Actinomadura rubteroloni: one gene and its partner. The protein of the gene in region 1 binds, or shares a complex with, the protein of each later gene. Links are inferred from orthologs where the notes say so. Each region holds a gene or a part of one and is shown in the gene's direction. Other genes may lie near its edges.

Region 1 (5,642 bases):
GCCCGGCGCCCCAGCCGCAGCCCGCCTCCAGGATGTGCAGCCGGGCCAGCGGCCGTTCGGCGGCGTACTGGCGGGCGCGTTCGGAGAACAGGTCGCCGTCGCTGTCCGATCGGAGTTCCGTCACAACCTCGCAGCGTAACCATCCGAATGCATACTGTCCGGTCTTTACTCCTTCCCAGCGTGCCTCTGAGCCGGGAGCGGCGGACGGCGCCGCGCAGGACGTAGGGTGGAAGGACACCGGAACCCGTCGGGTTTCCGGTTTTTCGTGCTGCGTTGGCGGTACGTTTTCCGTGATTCTGGGACGATCTGTAAAAGATGACGCTTTCTGGACTGGTTGACGTCGCGTGCTCCGACCCCGGGCTGAGCCGCGCCCTGGCGGACGTTCGGACCGACCGTGAGATCGTCGCGCCCCCGGCGCTGTGGCCGGTGCTGGCGGCGGCGCTGGCGCGCTCGGCGGGGGACGGGGTCGTCCTCGCCGTCACCGCGGGCGGACGCGAGGCCGAGGATCTGGCCGCCGCGCTGACGAGCCTGCTCGAACCGGGCCGCGTCGCGCACTTCCCGTCGTGGGAGACGCTGCCGCACGAGAAGCTGTCGCCCCGCTCGGACACGGTCGGCCAGCGGCTCGCGGTGTTGCGCAGGCTCGCGCGCCCCGACGCCCCCGACCTCGCCGACGACGACGAAGGACGCGGCGGCACGCTGGACGTCGTCGTGACGCCCGTCCGCGCGGTCCTCCAGCCGATCGTCGCGGGCCTGGCCGACCTGGAGCCGGTCCGGCTGCGCGCGGGCGACGCCGCCGACCTGGACGACACCGTCCGCCGTCTCGTGGACGCCGGGTACCACCGCGTCGACCTCGTGGAGAAGCGCGGCGAGATCGCGGTGCGCGGCGGCATCCTCGACGTGTTCCCGCCCACCGAGGAGCACCCGCTGCGGGTGGAGTTCTGGGGCGACGACGTCGAGGAGATCCGCTACTTCAAGGCCGCCGACCAGCGGTCGCTGGAAGTGGCGCGCGGCGGGCTGTGGGCGCCGCCGTGCCGCGAGCTGCCGCTGACGCCCGACGTCCGCGAGCGCGCCCGGAGCCTCGCCGAGGAGCACCCGGCGCTCGCCGAGGTCCTCGGCCGCATCGCCGACGGGGACACGGTCGAGGGGATGGAGGCGTTCTCGCCCGTCCTCGCCGAGCGCATGGAACTGCTCACCGACCTGCTGCCGAAGGGCTCGGTGCTGCTGGTCTGCGAGCCCGAGCGGATCCGGACGCGCGCCGCCGAACTCGTCCGCACCAGCCAGGAGTTCCTGGAGGCGAGCTGGGTCAACGCGGCGGCGGGCGGCGCCGCCCCGATCGACCTCGGCGCGGCGGCGTTCCGGACCCTGGAGGACGTGCAGCTCCACGACGAGGCCCTCGGCCTGCCGCGCTGGACGGCCACGACCCTCACCCCCGGCGAGGACGCGCTGCGCCTCGGCGTCCAGCCCGCCGAGGCCTACCGGGGCGACACCGAACGCGTCATGCCCGACCTCAAGGGCTGGATGGACGGCGGCTGGCGCGTCGTGCTCGTCACGCAGGGCGCCGGCCCGGCCGGACGGCTCGCCCAGCTCATCGGCGAGGCCGGGATCGGCTCGACGCTCGCCGAGGTCCACGCCGAGCCGCGCCCGTCCGTCGTGACGGTGACGACCGGGCTGCTGGAGCACGGGTTCGTCTGGGAGTCGCGCAAGCTCGCCGTCCTCACCGAGACCGACCTCACGGGCCAGCGGTCGTCCACCAAGGACGCGCGGCGGATGCCGTCCCGGCGGCGCGGCGGGGTCGACCCGCTGCGGCTCCAGGTGGGGGACTACGTCGTCCACGAGCAGCACGGCGTCGGCCGGTACGTCGAGATGGTCAGCCGGACGGTCCAGGGCGCGACCCGCGAGTACCTGATCCTGGAGTACGCGCGCGGCGACCGGCTGTTCGTCCCGACCGACCAGCTCGAAGAGCTCACCCGCTACGTCGGCGGCGAGGCGCCCAGCCTGCACCGGCTCGGCGGCGCGGAGTGGCAGAAGGCCAAGTCGCGGGCGCGCAAGGCCGTCCGGCAGATCGCGGGCGAGCTGATCCGGCTGTACTCGGCGCGGATGGCGAGCCCCGGGCACGCGTTCTCGCCGGACACGCCGTGGCAGCGGGAGCTGGAGGACGCGTTCCCCTACACCGAGACGCCCGACCAGCTCGCCGCGATCGACGAGGTCAAGGCCGACATGGAGCGGCCCGTCCCGATGGACCGGCTGATCTGCGGCGACGTCGGCTACGGCAAGACCGAGATCGCGGTGCGGGCGGCGTTCAAGGCCGTCCAGGACGGGTCGCAGGTCGCGGTGCTCGTCCCGACGACGCTGCTCGTCCAGCAGCACCTGTCGACGTTCGCCGAGCGGTTCGGCGCGTTCCCGGTGACGGTGAAGCCGATCAGCCGGTTCCAGACCGACGCCGAGATCAACGAGACCCTGCGCGGCCTGGCCGACGGGTCGGTGGACGTCGTCGTCGGCACCCACCGCATCCTGTCGGCGCAGACGAAGTTCAAGAACCTCGGCCTGGTGATCATCGACGAGGAGCAGCGGTTCGGCGTCGAGCACAAGGAGGAGCTGAAGCGGCTCCGCACGCAGGTGGACGTGCTGGCGATGTCCGCGACGCCGATCCCCCGGACGCTGGAGATGGGCCTGACGGGCATCCGCGAGATGTCCACGATCCTGACCCCGCCCGAGGAGCGGCACCCGGTCCTGACGTTCGTCGGGCCGTACGAGGACAAGCAGATCGCCGCCGCGATCCGCCGCGAGCTGCTCCGCGAGGGGCAGGTCTTCTTCGTCCACAACCGGGTGCGGTCGATCGACCGGGTCGCGGCGAACCTCGCGCAGCTCGTCCCGGAGGCGCGGATCGGCGTCGCGCACGGCCAGATGAACGAGCATGAGCTGGAAAAGGTCATGGTCGACTTCTGGGAGAAGAACTACGACGTCCTGGTCGCGACGACGATCGTGGAATCGGGCCTGGACGTACCGAACGCCAACACCCTCATCGTGGACCGCGCCGACATGTACGGGCTGTCGCAGCTCCACCAGCTCCGCGGACGCGTCGGACGCGGCCGGGAGCGCGCCTACTCCTACTTCCTGTACCCGCCCGAGGCTCCGCTGACCGAGACCGCGCACGAGCGGCTCTCGACGCTGGCGCAGCACACCGAGATCGGCGCGGGCATGTACGTCGCGATGAAGGACCTGGAGATCCGGGGCGCGGGCAACATCCTCGGCGCGGAGCAGTCCGGGCACGTCGCGGGCGTCGGGTTCGACCTGTACGTCCGGATGGTCGGGGAGGCCGTCCGGGACCTCAAGGAGGGCGGCGGCGTCGCCGAGATGCCCGACACCAAGGTCGAGCTGCCGGTGGACGCGCACCTGCCGCACGAGTACGTCCCCGGCGAGCGGCTGCGGCTGGACGCCTACCGCCGCATCGCCGCGATCACCTCCGACGACGAGATCGGCGAGGTGCACGACGAGCTGAAGGACCGGTTCGGGCCGCCGCCCGTCCCGGTGCTCAACCTGCTGGAGGTCGCGCGGTTCCGGGCGCTGGCGCGGCGCGCGGGGCTCACCGAGGTCGCGCTCCAGGGGACGTTCGTCAAGTTCGCCCCGGTCGACCTGCCCGAGTCCCGCCAGGTGCGGCTCCAGCGCCTCTACCCCAAGAGCCTGCTGAAGACCACGGCGAACACGCTGCTCGTCCCGGCGCCGAAGACCGCGCCGCTCGGCGGGCGCCCGCTGCGCGACCAGGAGCTGCTGGCGTGGGCGACCGACCTCGTCCAAGCGCTGTTCCTGGAACCCGCGCGGGCCTAGGCTGGCGCACTGGACCCGAGAGGATGTGGCCTGTGAGGTTCGTGAAGTCCGCCGGTGCGGTCGTGCTCGCCGCCGGGACGCTCGCCGGGTGCGGGGGATCGCCGGTCCAGGCGGGCAGCGCCGCGATCGTCGGCGACCAGCGCATCACCATCGCGTCGCTGGACCGGGACGTCCGGGACTGGCAGCGGCAGTTCCGGGACAACGCGGTCGCGAACGCGCTGAAGGAGCAGTCGGGCGGGAGCGCCGACGACGCCGTCCGGCAGGCGCTCGGCACGCTCGTCCGGATCCGCGTCGCCGACCAGACGGCCCGCCGCGCGGGCGTCGCGGTCACCGAGGGCCGGACGGACGCCGTCGTCGCCGGGTTCGACCGGCAGTCCGGCGGCGCCGCCGCGATCACGCTCGCCAACGGGCTCCCGGTCCGTTATATCCGGGACGTCGCGCGGTTCTTCGCCATCCGCGACGCGCTCGCCGCCCGCCTCCTGCCGCCGCGCGTGACCAGCGCGCAGCAGGTCATGGACGCGCGGCAGCGCGCCGAGGGCGCGATCAGCGCGGTCGCCGCCGGGATGACCATCAAGATCAACCCGCGCTACGGGTCGTTCGACCGCGCCCACGGCATGATCGGGCCGGTCACGACGCGGCTGTCGGGCACCGAGCGGGGGCTCGGCTGAGCATGGCGCTGCTGCTGCTCGCGACGAGCCACCGCGTCGCGCCCGGCCTGCTGACCTGGCGGGGCTGGGAGGCGCTGCGCTCGTCGGCGCGCGTCCTGACGCGTCCCGGGCATCCGCTGCTGCCGTCGCTGGCGGACGCCGGGGTCACGGCCGAGGAGGTCGCCGACCCGTCGGCCGCCGCGCTGGTGGCGTCCGGCCGCAAGGAGACGACGCTGTGGATCGCCGCGCAGGACGGCGACGAGCGCCTCCTGCGCGACGTCGGCACGCTCGTCCTCGCGGACCCGCTGGACGTCGAGGTCGTCCACGGCTCCTACGACCTGCCGGGCGCGCGGCTGCTCGATCTCGTCGCGGTGATGGACACGCTGCGCCGCGAATGCCCGTGGGACCGGGAGCAGACGCACGAATCGCTCGTCCCGTACCTGCTGGAGGAGTCCTACGAGGTCGCCGACACCGTCGCGGACGGCGATCTGGCGGCGCTGCGCGAGGAACTCGGCGACGTGCTGATGCAGGTGGCGTTCCACGCCGTCGTCGCCTCCGAGCGGACCGACGAGACGGCCTTCACGATCGACGACGTGGCCGGCGGGATCGTGGACAAGCTCGTCCGGCGGCACCCGCACGTCTTCGCCGACGTCGCGGTGTCGGGCGCGGACGAGGTCAACGCCAACTGGGAGCAGATCAAGAAGGCCGAGCGGGAGGCGAAGAGCGGCGCCGAGGCCTCCGTGCTGGACGGCGTCCCGATGGGACAGCCCGCGCTGACGCTCGCCGCGCAGCTCCAGCGCCGCGCGGCCCGCGTGGAGCTGCCCGAACCGGAGTACGGGTTCGCGGCGCCGGAGTTCGGGGCGCGGCTGTTCGCGCTGGTGCGGGAGGCCCGCGCGGCCGGGCACGACCCGGAGGCCGAGCTGCGGGAGGTGGCGCGGGCGTTCGCCGGCCGCGTCCGCGAGCACGAGCGCGATTAGCCCGGCGGTCCCACCGGGTAGGGCGGGGCGGCACGTTTTTCCGCTCAGTGGATCGGGGGACCACCCATGCGAGTTATCGCCGTGTCCGAATACGGTGCCACGCCGTCCGTCATGGACCTGCCGCTGCCCGAGCCGGGGCCGGGCGAGGTCCTGGTCAAGCTCGTCGCGGCGGGCATGAACCCGGTGGACTGGA
Region 2 (4,978 bases), on another replicon or contig:
CGTCCCTCCCGTCGAGGTCCCGTGGCGGACAGCGCCCATCCTCGCGCATCGCCCGCGCCGCCGCGTCCCCGGCTGCGTCCCGTTCGCGGCGTACGGTGCGGAAAATCACGCGCGTCCGGTGCCCGAGCGGAAGAGAGCGTTCCAGCGGTGTGAGAGATCGTTCCCCGGGAAGTGCGGTGGGACCGCCGTTAATGGGTCGCGACTCGGGAGGCCGCTGTGCACGATGGGGGAATGGACGCCGCACCGCTCACCGACCGGCCGCCCGAACGGATCGTGCTGGACGACCTCGTCGTGCGCCGCTGGCGGCCGTCCGACGCCGGCGCCCTCGACCAGGCCGTCAAGGAGTCCTTCGCCGAACTGCACGAGTGGATGGCCTGGGCGGCGGACCTGCCGGCCGAGGCCGACCACGCGGCCTACCTCGCCGAGCGGGACCGCCTCTGGGCCGACGGGACGGAGTTCGCCTACGGGATCTTCGCGGCGGGCGGCGACCGGGACGGCGCTCCGGTGCTCGGTGGCACGGTCCTGCACGTCCGCCCGCCCGTGACGTGTGAGATCGGTTACTGGGTCCACTCCGCCTACACCGGCCGGGGCATCGCGACCCGGGTCGCGGCGGCGCTGGTCCGGGCGGCGTTCGCCGACCCCGGCGTCGAGCGCGTCGAGATCCGGTGCGACGCGGCCAACGACTCCAGCGCCTCGGTCGCGCGCCGGCTCGGGTTCCTGCTCGAACGGACGGTCGAGCGTCCGCCCGCGGCCCCCGGCGACACCGGCCGCGACCTGTGCTGGCTGCTCACCCCCGACGACCTGCGGGAGGGCCGGGCGCGGCTGTGACGGGACGAGCCCCGCGCCCGTTCCGGTGGCAAGTGGTGTTCGAACACGTGTACGGTCGAAATGAAGCGGCCGATGCCGCTGTTAGCTATGGCGGGGGAGTCTCTCCTCGCCGCCGTGAACGGGACGCGCGCCGACGCGCCGTCGGCGCCCCACCAGAGAACCGGAAGCCACCGCCGTGCATGACCGACTCATCGTGCGTGGAGCACGCGAGCACAACCTGAAGGACGTCTCGCTCGACCTGCCGCGGGACGCCATGATCGTGTTCACCGGGCTCTCCGGCTCCGGGAAGTCGAGTCTGGCGTTCGACACGATCTTCGCCGAGGGGCAGCGCCGGTACGTCGAGTCGCTGTCGGCCTACGCCCGGCAGTTCCTCGGCCAGATGGACAAGCCGGACGTCGACTTCATCGAGGGCCTGTCCCCGGCCGTGTCGATCGACCAGAAGTCCACGAGCAAGAACCCCCGGTCGACCGTCGGGACGATCACCGAGGTCTACGACTACCTGCGCCTGCTCTACGCGCGCATCGGGCACCCGCACTGCCCGGTGTGCGCCCGTCCGATCAGCCGCCAGGCCCCGCAGCAGATCGTGGACCGTGTGCTGGAGCTCGGCGAGGGCACCCGCTTCCAGGTGCTCGCGCCGGTGATCCGGGGCCGCAAGGGCGAGTACCTGGAGCTGTTCCGGGAGCTGCAGTCCAAGGGCTACTCGCGGGCGATCGTGGACGGCGCGACCGTCCGGCTGGACGAGCCCCCGACGCTCAAGAAGCAGGAGAAGCACGACATCTCGGTCGTGGTGGACCGGCTGTCGGTCAAGGAGTCCGCGCGCCAGCGCCTCGCCGACTCGGTGGAGACCGCGCTCGGCCTGTCCGGCGGCACGATCGTCCTCGACTTCGTGGACCTCGCCGAGGACGACGAGAACCGCACCCGGATGTACTCCGAGCACCTCTACTGCCCCTACGACGACCTGTCGTTCGACGAGCTGGAGCCGCGCTCCTTCTCCTTCAACTCGCCCTACGGCGCCTGCCCCGACTGCACCGGCCTCGGCACCCGCATGGAGGTGGACCCGGAGCTGGTCGTCCCCGACCCCGAGCTGTCCCTCGCCGACGGGGCCGTCCAGCCGTGGTCGGGCGGGCACGTCAGCGACTACTTCCTGCGGCTGCTGGCGGCCCTCGGCGACGCGCTCGGCTTCGACCTCGGGACGCCCTGGCACAAGCTGCCGCTCAAGGCGCGCCGGGCCGTCCTGAACGGGCACGAGACGCAGGTGCACGTCCGCTACAAGAACCGGTACGGCCGCACCCGGTCGTACTACACCGCGTTCGAGGGCGTGATCCCCTACATCCAGCGCCGCCACTCCGAGTCCGAGAGCGACTCCAGCCGGGAGAAGTTCGAGGGCTACATGCGGGAGATCCCGTGCCCGACGTGCGAGGGGGCCAGGCTCAAGCCGTACGTCCTCGCCGTCACGATGGGCGGCCGGTCGATCGCCGAGATCGCCGGGATGCCGATCGGGGAGTGCGCGAAGTTCCTGCTGTCGCTGGAGCTGAACGAGCGCGAGAAGCACATCGCCGAGCGCGTGCTGAAGGAGATCAACGCGCGCCTCGGCTTCCTGCTGGACGTCGGCCTGGACTACCTCACGCTCGACCGCGCGTCCGCGACGCTGGCGGGCGGCGAGGCGCAGCGCATCCGCCTCGCGACCCAGATCGGCTCCGGGCTGGTCGGCGTCCTGTACGTGCTGGACGAGCCGTCGATCGGCCTGCACCAGCGCGACAACCACCGGCTCCTGGAGACGCTGCTGCGGCTGCGGGACATGGGCAACACGCTCATCGTCGTCGAGCACGACGAGGACACCATCGCCGCCGCCGACTGGATCGTGGACATCGGCCCCCGCGCGGGCGAGCACGGCGGCGAGGTCGTCGTGTCCGGCACGGTGGAGGACCTGCGCGCCAGCGAGCGGTCCCTGACCGGCGCGTACCTGTCGGGCCGCCGGACGATCGAGAGGCCCGAGGTCCGCCGCCCGCGCCAGAAGGGCCGCGAGATCACGGTCAAGGGCGCGCAGCAGAACAACCTGCGCAACGTGGACGTGTCGTTCCCGCTCGGCGTGCTCACGGCCGTGACCGGCGTGTCGGGCTCGGGCAAGTCGACGCTGGTCAACGACATCCTCTACAACTCGCTGGCCAAGCAGCTCAACGGCGCCCGGACCGTCCCGGGCAAGCACCGCCGCGTCACCGGGATCGACCAGCTCGACAAGGTCGTCCACGTCGACCAGTCGCCGATCGGCCGCACCCCGCGCTCCAACCCGGCGACCTACACCGGCGTGTTCGACCACGTCCGCAAGCTGTTCGCGCAGACGACCGAGGCCAAGGTGCGCGGCTACCAGCCGGGCCGGTTCTCGTTCAACGTCAAGGGCGGCCGGTGCGAGAACTGCTCCGGCGACGGCACGATCAAGATCGAGATGAACTTCCTGCCGGACGTCTACGTGCCGTGCGAGGTGTGCCACGGGGCGCGCTACAACCGCGAGACGCTGGAGGTCCACTACAAGGGGAAGACGATCTCCGAGGTCCTCGACATGCCGATCGAGGAGGCGGCGGTGTTCTTCGAGCCGATCACCGCGATCCACCGGCACCTGAAGACGCTGAACGACGTCGGGCTCGGGTACGTCCGGCTCGGGCAGCCCGCGCCGACGCTGTCGGGCGGCGAGGCGCAGCGCGTGAAGCTGGCCGCCGAACTGCAGAAGCGCTCGACCGGACGCACCATCTACGTCCTGGACGAGCCGACGACCGGCCTGCACTTCGAGGACATCCGCAAGCTGCTCGGCGTGCTGAACGGCCTGGTGGACAAGGGCAACACCGTCCTCGTCATCGAGCACAACCTGGACGTGATCAAGACGGCGGACTGGATCGTCGACATGGGCCCCGAGGGCGGCTCGCGCGGCGGCACCGTCGTCGCGACCGGCACCCCGGAGGACGTCGCCCGCGTCGAGGCCAGCCACACCGGCCAGTTCCTCGCCAAGATGGGCCTCTGATCCCGTTCCGCGCCCCGCGTGCAGGATCATGTGTCCCATGAACGACGATGTGACGGCCGGGACACCGGCGACGCGGCGGACGGTGCTGTGCGGCGCCGGGGCGTTCGGCGCGGCGGCGGTGCTGGCGGGCTGCGGCCCTAGCGACGACAAGCCCGCCAAGTCCGCGACCGAACTGCGCGGGACCGAGATCGCGAAGACCGCCGAGGTCCCGGTCGGCGGCGGGGTGATCAACCAGCAGGCGAAGCTGGTGGTCACCCAGCCGACGGCCGGGACCTACAAGGCGTTCGACGCGACGTGCACCCACCAGGGCTGCCTCACCGACAAGGTGACGGGCGGGGCGATCCACTGCCCGTGCCACGGCAGCGAGTTCAAGATCGCCGACGGGTCGGTGCAGCACGGGCCGGCGAACCGGCCGCTGAAGGAGTACCCGGTGCAGGTCAAGGGCGACGCCATCGTCGTCGCCTGAGCGCGGAGTCCGGCGGGCCGCTCCCCGGCGGCCCGCCGGGGAGCCGCGATTGTCGGCGGCGCCGACTACGCTTGCGAGCGTGGCAGATCCGGCGACCTACCGACCCGCACCGGGATCCATCCCCGAGGATCCCGGCGTCTACCGCTTCCGCGACGCGGGCGGGCGGGTCGTCTACGTGGGCAAGGCCAAGAGCCTGCGGTCCCGCCTGAACTCCTACTTCGCCGACTTCGCGGGCCTGCACCCGCGCACCCAGACGATGCTCCAGACCGCCGCCCGCGTGGACTGGACGGTCGTCGGCACCGAGGTCGAGGCGCTCCAGCTCGAATACTCCTGGATCAAGGAGTTCGACCCCCGGTTCAACGTCCGGTACCGCGACGACAAGTCCTACCCCTACCTCGCGGTGACGCTGAACGAGGAGTTCCCGCGCGTCATGGTGATGCGGGGGGCCAAGCGCCGGGGCGTCCGCTACTTCGGGCCGTACTCGCACGCGTGGGCGATCCGCGAGACCGTCGACCAGCTCCTGCGCGTCTTCCCGGTGCGGACGTGCAGCGCGGGGGTGTTCAAGCGGCAGCACCAGCTCGACCGGCCGTGCCTGCTCGGCTACATCGACAAGTGCTCGGCGCCGTGCGTCGGGCGGGTCTCCCCGGACGAGCACCGGCTGCTAGCCGAGG

What was found. Proteins that work in one complex are often made in the same cells at the same time.
Region 2: the proteins of mfd (region 1) and uvrA are in contact, whole or in part, in a crystal structure (PDB 4DFC), measured with the Escherichia coli proteins. The link is inferred for Actinomadura rubteroloni from one-to-one orthologs.

Annotation. Positions count from the first base shown.
Region 1 is NZ_MTBP01000001.1:1,734,915-1,740,556, forward strand. The notes cover bases 1-4,025. They hold mfd (transcription-repair coupling factor), read left to right. Parts: upstream 1-315; coding sequence 316-3,825; downstream 3,826-4,025. Other genes in these bases: BTM25_RS07675 (class I SAM-dependent methyltransferase), read right to left, coding at 1-124; BTM25_RS07685 (SurA N-terminal domain-containing protein), read left to right, coding at 3,858-4,025. In the rest of the region: more of BTM25_RS07685, read left to right, coding at 4,026-4,493; BTM25_RS07690 (MazG family protein), read left to right, coding at 4,496-5,449; BTM25_RS07695 (NADP-dependent oxidoreductase), read left to right, coding at 5,531-5,642. UniProt on the Escherichia coli protein: Couples transcription and DNA repair by recognizing RNA polymerase (RNAP) stalled at DNA lesions. Mediates ATP-dependent release of RNAP and its truncated transcript from the DNA, and recruitment of nucleotide excision repair machinery to the damaged site.
Region 2 is NZ_MTBP01000006.1:172,135-177,112, reverse strand. The notes cover bases 681-4,041. They hold uvrA (excinuclease ABC subunit UvrA), read left to right. Parts: upstream 681-1,003; coding sequence 1,004-3,841; downstream 3,842-4,041. Other genes in these bases: BTM25_RS28830 (Rieske (2Fe-2S) protein), read left to right, coding at 3,879-4,041; BTM25_RS28845 (GNAT family N-acetyltransferase), read left to right, coding at 681-828. Outside these bases: more of BTM25_RS28845, read left to right, coding at 232-680; more of BTM25_RS28830, read left to right, coding at 4,042-4,307; excinuclease ABC subunit UvrC, read left to right, coding at 4,387-4,978. UniProt on the Escherichia coli protein: The UvrABC repair system catalyzes the recognition and processing of DNA lesions. UvrA is an ATPase and a DNA-binding protein. A damage recognition complex composed of 2 UvrA and 2 UvrB subunits scans DNA for abnormalities.